DNA from 3 places in the Pseudomonas sp. MPDS genome. Region 1 is predicted to be linked to each of the others. Evidence: predicted binding sites of a transcription regulator. Region 1 holds the regulator's gene; each other region holds the start of a gene.
The links. Region 1 encodes FliA, which starts transcription of late flagellar genes. Its sites were predicted from a motif close to CTAAAGTTTNNNNNNNNNNNGCCGNTAA; they were not measured.

Region 1 (5,295 bases):
CCTGTGGCGTCGCCTGCAACGCATCGGCCTGTCCGGTCCGTTGTCCCGCGACCTGCTGGCGCTGATCAACGATATCGAAGAACCTCGTCAGGCTTGGCGCATGTTGCTGGCGCACCTGGCGCGGATGATCGCCACACCGGAAGTCGAGCCTCTCGAAGAAGGTGGCGTCATTGCCATGGTCGGCCCGGCCGGTATGGGCAAGACCACCACCCTGGCCAAGCTCGCGGCGCGTTATGTACTCAAGTACGGCGCCCAGAGCATCGCCCTGGTGAGCATGGACAGTTTCCGTATCGGTGCCCAGGAACAACTCAAGACCTTGGGCCGGATCCTCAATGTGTCGGTGACCCATGTGGATCCGGGCCAGTCCCTGGCCCAGGCGCTGGAACCGCTGCTGCGCAAGCGCGTCGTGCTGATCGATACCGCCGGCCTGCAAGCCAGCGATCCGGCCCTGCGCATGCAGCTTGAAAGCCTGGCCGGGCGTGGGATCCGGTCAAAAAATTATCTCGTGTTGGCAACCACCAGCCAGAAACAGGTTCTAACCGCCGCATACCACAGCTACAAACGCTGCGGGCTGGCCGGCTGCATCCTGACTAAGCTGGACGAAACGGCAAGCCTGGGCGAGGTGTTGAGCCTGGCGATCGGTCATGATTTACCGGTGGCCTACCTGACCGACGGGCCGCGGATCCCGGATGATTTGCATCTGCCGCGCCGTCATCAACTGGTCAGTCGTGCCGTGAGTGTGCAAATGCAGGAAGAACCCAGCGAAGAAGCCATGGCTGATATGTTCGCTGATATCTACCACAGCCCGACCAAGCAGGTCGGCTGAGGTAATCATGAATATTTTTTGTACCTACATCGATGGTCTGCCATGCATTGTTCCTTCATGCGAGCGCGCAGCCAGTAATGTGGCCTCCGTCTAAGTAAGACAAGGTAAAGAACGAACATGGGCAGCATGCATCCCGTACAGGTGATCGCGGTGACCGGCGGCAAAGGTGGCGTCGGCAAGACTAACGTGTCAGTGAACTTGTCCCTGGCTCTGGCAGAGCTTGGCCGACGGGTCATGCTGCTGGACGCCGACCTGGGCCTGGCGAACGTCGACGTGCTGCTGGGGCTCACGCCCAAGCGCACGCTGGCGGACGTGATAGAGGGCCGCTGCGAACTGCGCGACGTGCTGCTGCAAGGGCCGGGCGGGATTCGCATCGTGCCGGCTGCCTCGGGCACCCAGAGCATGGTTCACCTGACCCCGGCTCAACACGCCGGCCTGATCCAGGCCTTCAGCGACATCGGTGACAACCTCGATGTGCTGGTGATCGACACCGCTGCCGGTATCGGTGATTCGGTCGTCAGTTTCGTACGCGCTGCCCAGGAAGTCTTGCTGGTGGTCTGCGACGAACCGACGTCCATCACCGACGCCTATGCCCTGATCAAGTTATTGAACCGTGACTACGGCATGAACCGCTTCCGCGTCCTGGCCAACATGGCCCAGAGCCCGCAGGAAGGTCGCAACCTGTTCGCCAAGTTGACAAAGGTCACGGATCGTTTCCTGGACGTCGCCCTACAATACGTCGGCGCTGTGCCCTACGACGAAAGCGTACGCAAGGCCGTCCAGAAGCAACGTGCGGTTTATGAAGCCTTTCCCCGTTCCAAATGCGCACTGGCGTTCAAGGCTATTGCCCAGAAGGTTGATACCTGGCCACTGCCAGCCAACCCTCGCGGGCATCTGGAGTTTTTCGTCGAGCGTCTCGTGCAACAAACAGCAGGGCCCGTGTTATGACAGCCAGCGGTTACAACCATCTCTACAAGAAATCGGCACGGGACGCCCAGTACGAATTGATTGAGCGATACGCGCCTCTGGTCAAGCGTATCGCCTATCACTTGCTGGCGCGCTTGCCGGCCAGTGTCCAGGTTGAAGACCTGATCCAGGCGGGCATGATCGGCCTGCTCGAAGTGTCGAACAAATACGACGCGAGCAAGGGCGCCAGTTTCGAGACCTATGCCGGTATTCGCATTCGCGGGGCGATGCTCGATGAAGTCCGTAAGGGTGATTGGGCGCCGCGTTCGGTGCATCGCAATACCCGCATGGTCAGTGACGCCATTCGCGCCATTGAAGCTAAAACCGGGCGTGACGCTAAAGATCACGAGGTTGCGGCCGAACTCCAATTGAGTCTCGATGATTATTACGGGATTTTGAACGATACCTTGGGCAGTCGCCTGTTCAGTTTCGACGACCTGCTGCAGGACGGCGAACACGAAGGGCTGCACGAGGACGGCGCGAGTGCTCACATGGAGCCATCGCGTGACCTGGAAGATGAGCGTTTCCAGAGCGCGCTGGCGGATGCGATTGCCAATTTGCCGGAGCGTGAGCGACTGGTCTTGGCGCTGTACTACGACGAAGAGCTGAACCTCAAGGAAATCGGTGAGGTCCTGGGTGTCAGCGAATCGCGGGTCAGCCAGTTACACAGCCAGTGCGCGGCCCGTTTGCGGGGGCGTTTGGGGGAGTGGCGAGCGCGCTGACAGCAGTGTGGGGACACTGCGAACGAGGCTGGCCTGGCATGTGCTGAGCCAGTCTTTCTCTGTTGTCCTCCAGACCGTTGTCGAGTGTTGTGCCGGATTGATTGAAATGGCGCGTTCAGGTGCTGGGCGCGTTTAAGACTGCTTGGAGGTCGAATTGGACAAGAACATGAAAATCCTCATCGTTGATGACTTCTCAACGATGCGGCGGATCATAAAAAACCTGTTGCGTGACCTTGGGTTCACCAACACGGTCGAGGCCGACGATGGCACCACTGCCATTCCGGTTCTCAACAGCGGAAGCATCGACTTTCTGGTGACTGACTGGAACATGCCCGGCATGACCGGTATCGACTTGCTGCGCCATGTGCGCGCCGACGAAAAACTCAAGCACCTTCCGGTGCTGATGGTCACTGCCGAAGCCAAGCGCGAGCAGATCATCGAAGCGGCCCAGGCCGGTGTGAACGGCTACGTGGTCAAACCCTTCACGGCCCAGGCGTTGAAAGAGAAGATCGAAAAAATCTTCGAACGCATCGGTTAACGGCGCCACGGGGGAGCTATGGATAACGAATCTTCAATGGGTGATTTCGAATCGACCCTGAAAAAACATGCCCGCGAACTGGTCGACAGCCTTGAGAAAGGCCGCTTTGGCGATGCGGTTCAAATGATCCATGAGCTCAACCAGACCCGTGACCGCGGTCTGTATCAGGAAGTGGGCAAGCTCACGCGTGAACTGCACAGCGCGATTGTCAATTTTCAGATCGATCCGAACATGCCGCAGGCCGAGGAGGTCTCGCAGATCACCGACGCGACCGAGCGTCTGGGTTATGTGGTCAAGCTGACCGAGGCCGCGGCCAACCGCACCATGGACCTGGTGGAGAACGCAACGCCGCTGGTCAATGGCCTGAGCGATGAAGCCCAGGCCTTGAGCACCGACTGGGGTCGCTTCATGCGGCGCGAAGTCGGGGCTGAAGAGTTTCGCGAGCTGGCCCGTCGGGTCGACGGTTTCCTGACGCGCAGTAGCGCTGAGAACCGCGCCGTGGCGAGCAACCTCAACGACATTCTGCTGGCTCAGGACTATCAAGACCTGACCGGCCAGGTGATCAAGCGGGTGACCCAACTGGTCACCGAAGTGGAAAGCAACCTGCTCAAACTGGTGTTGATGGCCAGCCAGGTAGACCGCTTTGCAGGCATCGAACACGACCGTGAAGCGATGCTCGCTGAAAAAGATCCACAAAAACATCTCTCTCAGGGTGAAGGTCCGCAAATTCATGCCGATAAAAGAGAAGACGTTGTGTCCGGTCAGGACGATGTGGACGATTTGCTGTCCAGCCTTGGATTTTAGGTTTTAGACCTCTAGGAGCACCCATTAATGAGCTTCGGCGCCGATGAAGAGATCCTTCAGGATTTCCTGGTTGAGGCCGGCGAGATTCTAGAGCAACTGTCCGAACAGCTGGTCGAGCTGGAAAGCCGACCTGATGATGCGGATCTGCTCAATGCAATTTTTCGCGGTTTCCACACTGTAAAAGGAGGCGCCGGCTTCCTCCAGCTCAATGAGCTGGTGGAGTGCTGTCACATTGCCGAAAACGTGTTCGACATCCTGCGCAAGGGTGAGCGTCGCGTTGACTCGGAATTGATGGACGTGGTGCTCGAAGCGCTGGATGCGGTCAACAGCATGTTCAGTGAAGTGCGCGAGCGCTCGCCGATCACCGCTGCTACGCCTGAGCTGCTCGCCGCGCTGTCGCGCCTGGCCGAGCCGCAGTCGGCTGACGAAGCTGCACCGGTAGCCGCGCCAGTGGTTGAGGAACCGGTCGCCGAGGAATCAGGCGACATCACCGATAACGAATTCGAACAACTGCTGGACTCGCTGAACGCCGTCAAGGCTCAAGCCCAGGCTCCGGCAGCGCCTGCTGCCCCGGCTGCGCCGGCCGCCGATGCCGCCGCCAGCGATGAAATCACCGACGCCGAGTTCGAGTCGCTGCTCGATCAGCTTCACGGCAAGGGCCAGTTCGCCGTGGATGCCGTCGCCCCCCCGAGTGCTCCGGCCGCCCCGAAAGCGGCGGGCGACAACTCCGATATCACCGACGATGAGTTCGAGGCTTTGCTCGATCAGTTGCACGGCAAGGGTAACTTCGCCGTGGACGCACTGGATTCGGCTATCGCCTCCGCGCCGACCCCAGCCAAGCCTGCCGCCGCCGCAGCGGGCAGCGACCTGATCAGCGATCACGAATTCGAATCACTGCTCGACGAACTGCACGGCAAGGGCAAGTTCAGCGAAGTCGGCACCGCCTCAACAGCCACTGCGCCTGCCGCCACTGCCACAGCGGCTGCGCCAGCGGAGAAGGCCGCGGCCAAACCCGCCGCCAAGGCACCGGAACCGAAGGCTGAGACACCCAAGCCTGCTGCCGCCGCCCCGGCGCCAGCCCGCGCACCGGCGGCCGCGCCGGCGGAAAAGCCGGCCAGCGAAGCCGAGACCACTGTACGGGTCGACACCGCTCGCCTGGACGAGATCATGAACATGGTCGGCGAACTGGTGCTGGTGCGTAACCGCCTGGTGCGCCTGGGCCTCAACAGCCAGGACGAAGCCATGGCCAAGGCCGTGTCGAACCTGGACGTGGTCACGGCTGACTTGCAGACGGCGGTCATGAAGACCCGGATGCAGCCGATCAAGAAAGTCTTCGGGCGCTTTCCGCGCCTGGTTCGCGACCTGGCGCGCCAGCTCAAGAAAGAAATCAACCTGGAACTAGTGGGCGAAGAGACCGACCTGGACAAGAACCTGGTCGA
Region 2 (5,295 bases), 1.3 Mb from region 1:
GAACGTCCTGCCAATACCACGGGCAGCACCGGTGACCAGGGCGCTTTTTCCTTCCAGTCGTTTCATGGGTTGTCCTGTCTCGAATGACAAAATAAACAGCAGGGGAGCGCGGCTCACCATCAATGACGTGCCGATTACAGCAGCGCCATTGGCGCCGGACAAACGCAGGAGGGATCATCGGCTGGTACTTTTTTTAACGCCGTGACGTGTCCCTTGGCCGGGTTAAAAAAGTATCGGTGGACGATCAGGTCAGGGCTGGTGAACCGGTGCGCGCCGAGCGTAAGGTGCTGCCTACAGCGATAGAGACGCGCGACATGCCTGATCACCCAACGCCCCTGTTCGAGCAGCCACCCGCCGAACTTGAAGTCATCCTGCCTGAGCCCGAGCACAGTTTTCGCTGGTATGAGCACGACTATCCGTATCCGCTGGCGCGCTGGAACCACCATCCCGAATTCGAGATCCATCTCATTCGTCGGGGCAGCGGTAAATTGCTGGCGGGCGATTATATTGGTCCATTCGGCCCCGGCCACGTGGCGATGATCGGCCCGGGCTTGCCCCACGATTGGATGGGCGACCTGGCCCCGGGCGAGTACCTGGCTGGAAGGGACGTGGTGCTGCAATTCGATGGCGCAACGCTGTTGAGCCTGCGCCGGACGCTACCTGAACTCGGGGATTTACAGCCGCTGTTCGAAAGGGCACGACGAGGTCTGGTCTTCAGCGGCGACACCGCGGTGAACGCCGCAAGGCTGTTGGAGAGCATCGGCCCGGCCCAGGGACTCGGGCGGCTGGCATTGTTTCTCCAACTGCTCAACACACTCAATCTCGCCCCGCAGGAGCAGGCCCAGTGCCTGGCCAGCCCTTGTTATGCACCCAGTCTGGATGCCCGCAGTTCCGAACGCATCCACAAGGCCTTCGAGTACCTGCAGACTGAACTCACGGGTGACCTGCGCCTGTCGGTGATTGCTCGGCAACTGGGCATGAGCGAGCCCGGTTTTTCGCGTTTCTTCAAACGCATCACCGGACACGGTTTCATTGACCTGATGCGCAAGCTCCGAGTCCAGCGAGCCTGCCGGTTGCTGTTGCACAGTGAAATGCCGGTGACCGATATCTGTTTTGAGGTGGGTTACAACAACCTGTCCAACTTCAATCGGCACTTTCGCATTGAGATGCACCAGACGCCCAGCGAGTATCGATCAGCTAGACCCTGAACTGCTTCAGCAACCCGTTCAATTGCTCACTCAGCGACTTGAGACGGGTACTCGCCAGGCTCGATTGTTCAGCCGCCAGGGCGGTGCTGTGGGAGAGGCCGGCGGCCTGGGTCACGTTCTGATTGATGTCTTCCACCACATGGGCCTGTTGCAGCGTGGCGCTGGCGATGGAGGCGTTCAGGCTGTTGAGATTGCGCAGGGCCTGACCGATGGCGTTGAGGCTGGCGCCGGCCAGCCCGGCTTGTTCAATGGTCAATTGCGAAGCACGGCTGCTGTCGCTGATGACTTTCACCGCCGCTTCGGAGTGGTTCTGCAAGCGTTCGATCATCGCCTGGATCTCGGCGGTGGACTTCTGCGTGCGCTGGGCCAGCAGCCGCACTTCATCGGCCACCACGGCAAAGCCCCGACCTTGTTCACCGGCGCGGGCCGCTTCGATCGCGGCGTTGAGGGCCAGCAGGTTGGTCTGCTCGGCAATGGAGCGGATCACCTCCAGCACACTGCCGATCTGGGTGCTTTCGCTGGCCAGGGTACGAATCACCTCGACCGCCTGATCAATGGTCTGGGACAGTCGGTCAATCTGCTGCAAGCTGCCATCGATATTCACCTGGCCCTGCTGGGCCTGGGATTCGGCGTCGCGCATTTCGCTGGCGGCGTGTTCGGCATTCTTGGCGACGTCTTGCACGCCGTAGGTCACTTCGTTGATCGCAGTCGCCACCAGTTCCATCTGTTGCGATTGTTGCTGGCTGCGCTCCTGGGCTTGGGCGGCGTCGTTACCCAGGTCGTTGGACGATTGCCCCAGGGCCCTGGCCGAGTCCTGCAACTGGCTGACTACTTCGCGCAGTTTGGCGGTAAAGGCATTGAAATGCCGGGCCAGTTGCGTCACTTCATCCTGGCCGTGGGTGTCGAGGGTGCGGGTCAGGTCGCTTTCACCGCTGGCAATGTTGGCCATGGCATTGACCGTTTCCTGCAACGGCCGAACGATGCTGCGCACGATCAGGGTCAGGAGCAGGCCCATGAGCAGGGTGATCGCCAGGCCGATCAGCGAAGCCTTGATCACTTGAGAGCGGAATTCGGCCTCCACGTCATCGACATACACGCCTGAACCGATGATCCAGCCCCACGGCTCGAACAGTTTGACGTAAGAGGTTTTCGCCACCGGCGCCTCGGCGCCCGGTTTCGGCCAGAGGTAATCCACCATCCCGGCGCCCTTGGCCTTGGCAATGGCGACCATCTCGTTGAACAGCGCAAAACCATTCGGGTCGCGAATCGCCGAGAGGTTCTGGCCTTCGAGTTTCGGGTTGGTCGGGTGCATGACCATCACAGGCGTCAGGTCATTGATCCAGAAGTAGTCACTCTGGTCATAGCGCAAGCCGCGCACCGCGCTAAGGGCCTGCTTCTGCGCAACCTCGCGAGTCAGGGTGCCAGCCGTTTCCAGACCATGGTAGTAGCTCAGCACACCGCTGGCAGTCTGGACCACATGCTGGGTTTTCTGCACCTTGGCCTGATACAGGTCGGTGTGGATCTGCTTAAGCATGAACGCGCCTAACGTGAACAACATCACGATGGACACGACCAAGATGAGCCACAAGCGTCGGCTGATCGACACACTGCGCAAGCTATTCATACGCTGTCACTCCGGTTTCTTATTCTTGTCATCTGCGGCCGCCTGAGTCTGGCGTCGGGCGGGTATGCCTTTGTGTCCTGAGTCATAACGCGGCAGCGTTATCAGGGCTTGTCTGATAGGATTTCGGCCCCGCGGCGCAAAACCTGAGCCTGTTCCGGTTTTTTCATTGGTTTTTTTGAGAAATCGCAGTCACCGTGCGCCTGCTGTTTACACCTGCATAACGCTTAAATTTTGATGAGACGTGCGCAAGCATAGTCTTTTGGGGGATGAATGGATTTGTGGACCGCCTTTCAGGCACTGATTCTTGGCGTGGTAGAAGGCTTGACGGAGTTTCTGCCGATCTCCAGTACGGGGCACCAGATCATTGTCGCGGACTTGCTCGAGTTCGGCGGCGAGCGCGCGATGGCGTTCAACATCATTATCCAGCTCGGGGCGATCCTGGCGGTGGTGTGGGAGTTTCGGCGCAAGATCTTCGACGTAGTACTGGGCTTGCGCACCCAGCCCAGCGCTCGTCGGTTTACGGCCAACCTGCTGATTGCCTTCATGCCCGCTGTGGTATTGGGCGTGTTGTTTGCAGACCTGATCCATGAATACCTGTTCAACCCGATCACGGTGGCCATGGCGTTGGTGCTGGGCGGTTTCGTGATGCTCTGGGCCGAGAAGCGCCAGCACACAGTGCACGCCGAAACGGTAGACGACATCACCTGGAAGGATGCACTGAAAGTCGGCTTCGCCCAGTGCCTTGCGATGATTCCCGGCACCTCCCGCTCAGGTTCGACCATCATCGGTGGCTTGCTGTTCGGGCTGTCGCGCAAGACCGCGACCGAGTTTTCATTCTTCCTGGCGATGCCAACCATGGTCGGCGCGGCGGTCTACTCCGGCTATAAATATCGCGAGCTGTTTGTGCCGGCGGATTTTCCGGTGTTCGCCATCGGCTTCGTCACGGCGTTCATTTTCGCCATGATCGCGGTCAGGGGCTTGTTGCTGTTCATCGCCAGCCACAGTTACGCCGTATTTGCCTGGTACCGGATCGCTTTCGGCCTGTTGATTCTGGCCACCTGGCAATTCGGTTGGGTGGACTGGACGGCGGCCCAGCCATGAGCCGTCCAGGCCGTGAGCCGGGCCCAGCCGTGCAGAGTTTGCGGCTCAAGCTCGTGGTATTTGCGCTGGTGTGCGCCTTGCCGCTGCTCGGATCACTTTTGCTCGGATTGCGTGCGGAGTCCTGGGTGCCGCTGACGGCCTACGGGCTCGTCAGCGTGGTGGCGTTTCTGTTGTACTGGAGCGACAAGCGCAAGGCCCGCGCTGACGCCTGGCGCACCCCGGAAAACGTATTGCACGCCGTGGAGCTGGCCGGGGGCTGGCCCGGGGCGTTGTTGGCTCAGCAAGTGTTTCGCCACAAGACTCGCAAGGTGTCGTTTCAGGTGGTGTTCTGGTTCATCGTGTTGCTGCACCAGGTGTTCTGGATCGACCAGTTATTCCTGGGCAGTCATCTGCTGATGCTTTTCTGAGCTTCACGACAGCAGCAAACCCACCTGGGTGCGCTTGGGCAGCTTGCTCACCACCAGTTGGTGGGAGCGCTGCAGCAGGCCACGCAGTTCATCGGCGCCCAGCGGGTAGGGCGTCTGCATGATGACCCACTGAGCCCGCGCCAGATAGGGCGCCGGGTGGATCCCCGGGCGGTCGCAATGCCCCAGGAACAGATCCTTGTCCACCTTGAACGCCAGTGATTCGCCCCGCAGGTTCTGCAGGGCGAACATCTTGTTGCCGGCAATGGAAAATACCCGCACGCCGCCCCATTTGTAGTCCTCCCTGGCGCCCGGCAAACCCAGGCAGAACTGCGCGACATCCTCTTCGCTCAAGCTCATATTTTTCTATCTCCACAGCCATCGAATGCTTCTACCAAGTGGTCGATCCACGCGCGTACCGCCGGCAGCATGCCGCGTCGATGCGGGTAGACTGCCTGCAGCCAGCCGTCCGGCAGCGACCACTCGGGCAACAATTCCACCAGTGTGCCGTCCTGCAGTTCCTCCTCGCAATACATGCTCGGCAACAAGGTGAAACCCAGGCCGGCGAGGGCGCAGGCGCGGCGCACAATGAAGTCGTCGATGCCTAGCCGGGCTTCCAGGGCCAGTTCGACGGGCTCTGCGTTGGCCTTGAGCAGACGCAGGTGGACCAGGCGATCGGCATCCAGCGCCCCGAGTATCGGCAGTTTCTTGAGATCCTCCGGGGTATTGATCTGCCGTCCTGCGACGAACGCCGGGCTGGCGACCATGATCAGCCGCGCCTGACGCAGCCGTCGCGTCATCAGCAGCGGGTCTTCGTCCCCCAGATCGCGCACGCGTAATGCCACGTCGATGCCTTCGCTCACCAGGTCTACCCGCCGATTGACCAGCATCATTTCCAGCTGCACTTGAGGGAATTTTTCCAGGAAGCTGGCGATCACCCCGCCCAGCATCTGATGAG
Region 3 (5,295 bases), 1.4 Mb from region 1:
ACCTGTGGGGGCGGGCTTGCTCGCGAAGTCGGGCTGATAGCCGGCCAGGGTTTTGTTGACTGAGTACATATCCATTGCCGCCGTTACCGCAGCAACGGATATACACACAAAACTCAAGTAAGCAGTCCCAAGTCATCAAACCCTGAACCGCCCCACCAACGTCTGCAAATGAACCCCCAACCGGGCCAATTCAGCGCTCGAAGCGGCCGTCTCTTCACTGGACGACGCAGTTTGCTCCGACACATCGCGCACATTCAGCACGCTGCGGTTGATCTCCTCGGCCACGGCACTCTGCTGCTCGGCCGCAGCGGCGATCTGCTGGTTCATCGACTGAATGGCCGAGACCGTGCGGGTGATGTTTTCCAGGGATCCACCGGCGCGGCGGGTCAGTTCGACGCTGTTGTCGGTCAGGCTGCGGCTGTTGTCCATGATGGTCGCGACCTGCTCGGTGCCTGACTGCAGGCCGACGATCAGTTCTTCGATTTCTTCTGTGGACTTCTGGGTGCGCTGGGCCAGGCTGCGGACCTCGTCAGCCACCACCGCGAAACCACGTCCGGCTTCGCCCGCACGGGCCGCTTCGATGGCCGCGTTGAGGGCCAGCAGGTTGGTTTGCTGGGCTACGGACTTGATCACGTCCAGCACGCTGCCGATTTTGTCGCTTTCGCGCTTGAGGTCGCCCATGGCTGTGGTGGAGTTACCCACTTCGAGGGCCAGGCGTTCGATCTGGGCGATGGCTTCGCCGACCACTTTTTCACCCTCGCGTGCCTGCTGGTCAGCCGCGACGGCCGCTTCGGAAGCTTCCTCGGCATTGCGCGCCACTTCCTGCACCGTGGCGGTCATTTCGTGCATGGCGGTGGCGACCTGGTCGGTTTCCACTTTCTGGCTGTTGACCCCGGCGCTGGTCTGCTCGGTCACGGCCGAGAGTTGTTCGGCGGCGCTGGCGATTTGTGTAACGCCGTCGCTGATGCCGCCGATCAACTGCCGCAGGCCCACGGTCATGCTCTGCATGGCGCGCTGCAATTGACCGAGTTCGTCGCGGCGCTCGGAGGTGAGGTTGTGGGTCAGGTCGCCCGCGGCAATGCGCTCGGCGACTTTGAGGGTCTGGTCCAGCGGGCCGACGATCTGCCGGGTGATGACCAATGCTGCGATCACGCCGAACAACATGGCCAGCACGGCAGCCGATACCAGGACGGTCTTGGCCTGGGCGGCGTCCTGGTCGCGCACGGCGGTCTGGGACACGGTCAGGCTTTTGCTGGACTCAAGCAATACTTCGCCTTGCTCGGTCATGCGCTTGAGCGCCGCGGCGGTATCAAGCTGGGAATCGCGAAACTGACTGACCGCCGCACGGTAGGCGTTGATCGAATCGCTGGCTTGCTGCAGGTTGGCGGAGTGCTCCTCAGGCAACTGCGCCGGTAGGCGTGCGAGAAGTTTGAGGGCATCGGTAATGGCGTCAAGGGCCGGTTGCTGGGCTTCGTTCTTACCGCTGTAGGTGTAGCCGCGAACCTGATAACGCGCTTGCTGGATCGCCTTGCTCAGGGATACCACGCTGTTGAATTGGGCGACGTTCTCGCTTTGCAGCGTGGCTTTTTCAACCTCGGCGACGCGGGCCACGGCGTTGTCGGCGCTGGCGCCGAGTTTGCTGCGGGCATCTTCGCGACTGACGGTGGCGCTGGCCATCTCGGCGAAGGCGCTTTTGTACTCGGCCACAGCGGCCAGTTGTTTGTCGATCAGCGCCACGTCGGCCGGCTGCTCGATCATCTGGCGGGCTGCGGTCAGGCCGGTCTCGAGTTTGGCAAGCAGATCGTTGACTTCCTGCGGACCGTTTTCACCCCGCGTGGTGTAGTAGTCCAGGCGTGCCAGGCGCAGGTCCTTGCTCAACTCGTTCAGGCTGGAAATGTAGCCCAGCTTGTCGCCACGGCTAATGACATTGCCCAGGCCGCTCCAACCGGTGAAAGCGATCATCAAGGTTAGAAATAGCACCAGACCGAAGCCGAAGCCGAGTTTGTGATTGACGCTTACGTTTCCCAGACTCTGGGTAAGCATTCGGAACATGCTGATTTCTCCCTTGCTGCACTGAATTGGTTTTATGGGAGCTGTATCGGCGGGGCGGGAGGGATCTGTAGAAATGAACTGAGAATCCTGGCGCTCGCCACAAAAAACGGGCAAGCGGCAGGGGGTCAGAACAACCGTGCGAGCAGCGCGGTAACGGCGGTTTCGACGCGCAGGATGCGTTCGCCCAGTTGTACCGGTTGCAGTCCGGCCTTGGCCAGCAGGTCGATTTCGTAAGGAATCCAGCCGCCTTCGGGGCCGATGGCCAGGGTCACGGGTTCGTCCAGCGCGCGAGGGCAGGGGGGGTAGTTCCCCGGATGGCCGACCAGACCGCAGGTGCCGTTCGCCATGGCCGGCAGGCGGTCTTCAACGAAGGGCTTGAAGCGCTTTTCGATGATGATCTCCGGCAGCACGCTGTCGCGCGCCTGCTCCAGGCCAAGGATCAGTTGTTCGCGAATGGCCTCGGGCTCCAGGAACGGGGTCTGCCAGAAGCTCTTTTCCACGCGGTAACTGTTGACCAGTACCACGCGCGGCACGCCCATGCTGGCGATGGTCTGGAGCACTCGCCGGAGCATTTTCGGTCGAGGCAGGGCCAGCACCAGTGTCAGTGGCAGCTTGACCGGCGCAGGTTGGTCGAGTGTCACTTGCAGTTCGGCTTCATGGGCTTCCAGGCGCAGCACCTGGGCCGTGCCCATCAACCCGCCGATACGCCCGACCCGCAGGCTGTCACCGACGGCGCTACGGTGCACTTGCTGCATGTGGGTCAAGCGGCGATCGCTCAGCACGACGCGGTCAGGCCCGATGAAGTCGGCCTCTTCAAGCAGCAGCAGGTTCACGCTTGGGTCGCTGGCGGCTGGTCGTTATGGTCGTCGACCGGCTGATCGTCTGCTTCTTCCCGGCGCTTGCGCACCAGACCGCCGAACAGGATGCCGATCTCGAACAGCAGCCACATCGGCACGGCGAGCAGGGTCTGGGAGAAGATGTCCGGCGGGGTCAGGATCATGCCGACCACGAAGCAGCCGATGATCACGTACGGACGAATTTTCTTCAGGTACGCAACGTCGACCACGCCGATCCACACCAGCAGTACCACGGCTACTGGGATTTCGAACGCCACGCCGAAGGCGAAGAACAGCGTCATGACGAAATCCAGGTAGCTGGTGATGTCGGTCATCATTTCCACGCCCGCGGGAGTGGCGGCGGCAAAGAACTTGAAGATCAACGGGAATACGAAGAAGTAGGCGAAGGCCATGCCGGTGTAGAACAGCAGAATGCTGGACACCAGCAGCGGCACGGCAACGCGTTTTTCATGCTTGTACAGGCCTGGCGCGATGAAGCCCCAGATCTGGTGCAGGATCACCGGGATCGCCAGGAACAACGAGACCATCATCGTCAGCTTGAGCGGCGTCAGGAACGGTGACGACACGTCGGTGGCGATCATCGTCGCGCCTTCCGGCAGGTACTGGCGCAGCGGTGTGGAAACGAAGGTGTAGATCTGTTGGGTGAAGGCAAACAGCCCGGCGAAGATGACGAAAATCGCCGCCACGCAACGCAACAGGCGGGTGCGCAACTCGGTGAGGTGCGATACCAGCGGCATCGGCTGGTCGTTTTCAGGAATATCGCTCATGGGGCTCGCGGCGGCAAAGTAGGGTCGTTAGGAACGGCTGGTGCCGCCACTGTCGGGGCGGGCTCCACGGGGTTCGCGGGCGCGGCTGCTACAGGCGGCGTGTCATCCACCGGCGCCTGGGGGGCAATCGTCGGCTCGACCGCCGGCTGAACCGGTGTCGGCTCCTGCTGGGTCGGGGTGAAGATTTTCCGCGCTTCCTGCTCCAGAGACAGAATGTGTTCGTTGTGCAGTTGCCGACGAATGTCGTCGGCCCCGATTTCACGTTCAACTTCCTGTTTGATCGCATTGAAGCTGCGCTTGAGCCGCCCGATCCATAGACCTGCGGTGCGCGCAGCGCCCGGCAGCCGCTCGGGGCCCAGTACCAGCAGGGCGACGAGGCCGACGAGCAGCAGTTCAGTGAAGCTGATCCCAAACATTAGTCAGTGCTCACGAGTCTTTGCGGGCCGGCTCTTCGACTTTCTGTGCCTGCACATCGATGGTGTGCGGGGCATTCACAGGTTGAGTGGCCTGTGGGTGAACCGGTTGGCTCGGCTGCGCTGGTTGAGCGGGCGTCGCTGCCGGGTCGGCCGGTTTTTCGTCGTCGTTCATGGCCTTGCGAAAGCCCTTGATCGACTCGCCAACGTCAGTGCCCAGGTTCTTGAGTTTCTTGGTGCCGAACACCAGTACCACGACCACCAGAATGACGACCCAGTGTTTCCAGTCAAAAATACCCATGTGGCTATTCCTCTCGTAAGTTGATCAGGCGGACGGACGCGAGGCTTTCTCGACGTGCCCGGACAGACCGAAACGACGGTCCAGTTCATCCAGTACAGCCTGCGGGTGCTGCCCCAGTTGGGCAAGCATGACCAGGCTATGGAACCACAGGTCGGCGGTCTCGTAGATCACGTCACTGCAGTCGCCGCTGATGGCGGCGTCCTTGGCGGCGATGATGGTCTCGACCGACTCTTCACCGACCTTTTCCAGAATCTTGTTCAAACCCTTGTGGTACAGGCTGGCGACATAGGAACTGTCGGCCGCTGCGCCTTTGCGCTCTTCCAGCACCTGGGCCAGGCGGGTCAGGGTGTCACTCATGGGTATGTCCTGAATAAATGGCGTGCGGGTCCTTGAGCACCGGGTCGACGGTTTTCCAGTCGCCGTTCTCGAAGACGCGATAGAAGCAGCTTTGACGGCCGGTGTGGCAGGCGATCTCACCGACCTGCTCGACCATCAGGATGATGACGTCGCCGTCGCAGTCCAGGCGCATCTCGTGCAGGTGCTGCACGTGCCCGGACTCTTCACCCTTGCGCCACAGCTTGCCACGCGAACGTGACCAATAGATGGCGCGGTTCTCAGCGGCGGTCAGGGCCAGCGCTTCACGGTTCATCCAGGCCATCATCAGCACGCGCCCGGTCTTGTGATCCTGGGCGATGGCCGGCACCAGGCCGTCAGCGTCCCATTTGATCTCGTCCTGCCAGTTTTTCATCTTCGACTCCGACAATGGGCCGCGCATCTCAAGTCGACGGGCCCAGCCTTGAAACAGTGTGCCAGCGTGAACCGGTGCTGGCTATCGACGAACGACCAGATACAAACCAACGATGACCATGATGCCGGCGGGCCAGTGGCCCAGCTGACTCAACGGG

Region 2: HQ912_RS14460 (methyl-accepting chemotaxis protein) is a predicted target of FliA. The motif match lies at 2,953-2,980, and genes of this name have one in related genera.
Region 3: HQ912_RS26515 (methyl-accepting chemotaxis protein) is a predicted target of FliA. The motif match lies at 2,096-2,123, and genes of this name have one in related genera.

Annotation. Positions count from the first base shown of each region.
Region 1 covers NZ_CP054128.1:4,561,293-4,566,587, reverse strand. The annotation lists gene flhF (flagellar biosynthesis protein FlhF) at 1-826, shown strand, start outside; gene fleN (flagellar synthesis regulator FleN) at 944-1,774, shown strand; gene fliA (RNA polymerase sigma factor FliA) at 1,771-2,514, shown strand; gene HQ912_RS20025 (chemotaxis response regulator CheY) at 2,681-3,052, shown strand; gene HQ912_RS20020 (protein phosphatase CheZ) at 3,071-3,856, shown strand; gene HQ912_RS20015 (chemotaxis protein CheA) at 3,884-5,295, shown strand, end outside.
Region 2 covers NZ_CP054128.1:3,284,183-3,289,477, forward strand. The annotation lists gene HQ912_RS14450 (L-iditol 2-dehydrogenase) at 1-66, opposite strand, end outside; gene HQ912_RS14455 (AraC family transcriptional regulator) at 315-1,208, shown strand; gene HQ912_RS14460 (methyl-accepting chemotaxis protein) at 1,198-2,832, opposite strand; gene HQ912_RS14465 (undecaprenyl-diphosphate phosphatase) at 3,103-3,933, shown strand; gene HQ912_RS14470 (DUF1294 domain-containing protein) at 3,930-4,340, shown strand; gene HQ912_RS14475 (MmcQ/YjbR family DNA-binding protein) at 4,344-4,697, opposite strand; gene HQ912_RS14480 (LysR substrate-binding domain-containing protein) at 4,694-5,295, opposite strand, start outside.
Region 3 covers NZ_CP054128.1:5,970,231-5,975,525, reverse strand. The annotation lists gene HQ912_RS26515 (methyl-accepting chemotaxis protein) at 136-2,043, opposite strand; gene HQ912_RS26510 (16S rRNA (uracil(1498)-N(3))-methyltransferase) at 2,178-2,885, opposite strand; gene tatC (twin-arginine translocase subunit TatC) at 2,882-3,676, opposite strand; gene tatB (Sec-independent protein translocase protein TatB) at 3,673-4,092, opposite strand; gene HQ912_RS26495 (twin-arginine translocase TatA/TatE family subunit) at 4,103-4,390, opposite strand; gene HQ912_RS26490 (phosphoribosyl-ATP diphosphatase) at 4,415-4,747, opposite strand; gene hisI (phosphoribosyl-AMP cyclohydrolase) at 4,740-5,138, opposite strand; gene ubiB (ubiquinone biosynthesis regulatory protein kinase UbiB) at 5,220-5,295, opposite strand, start outside.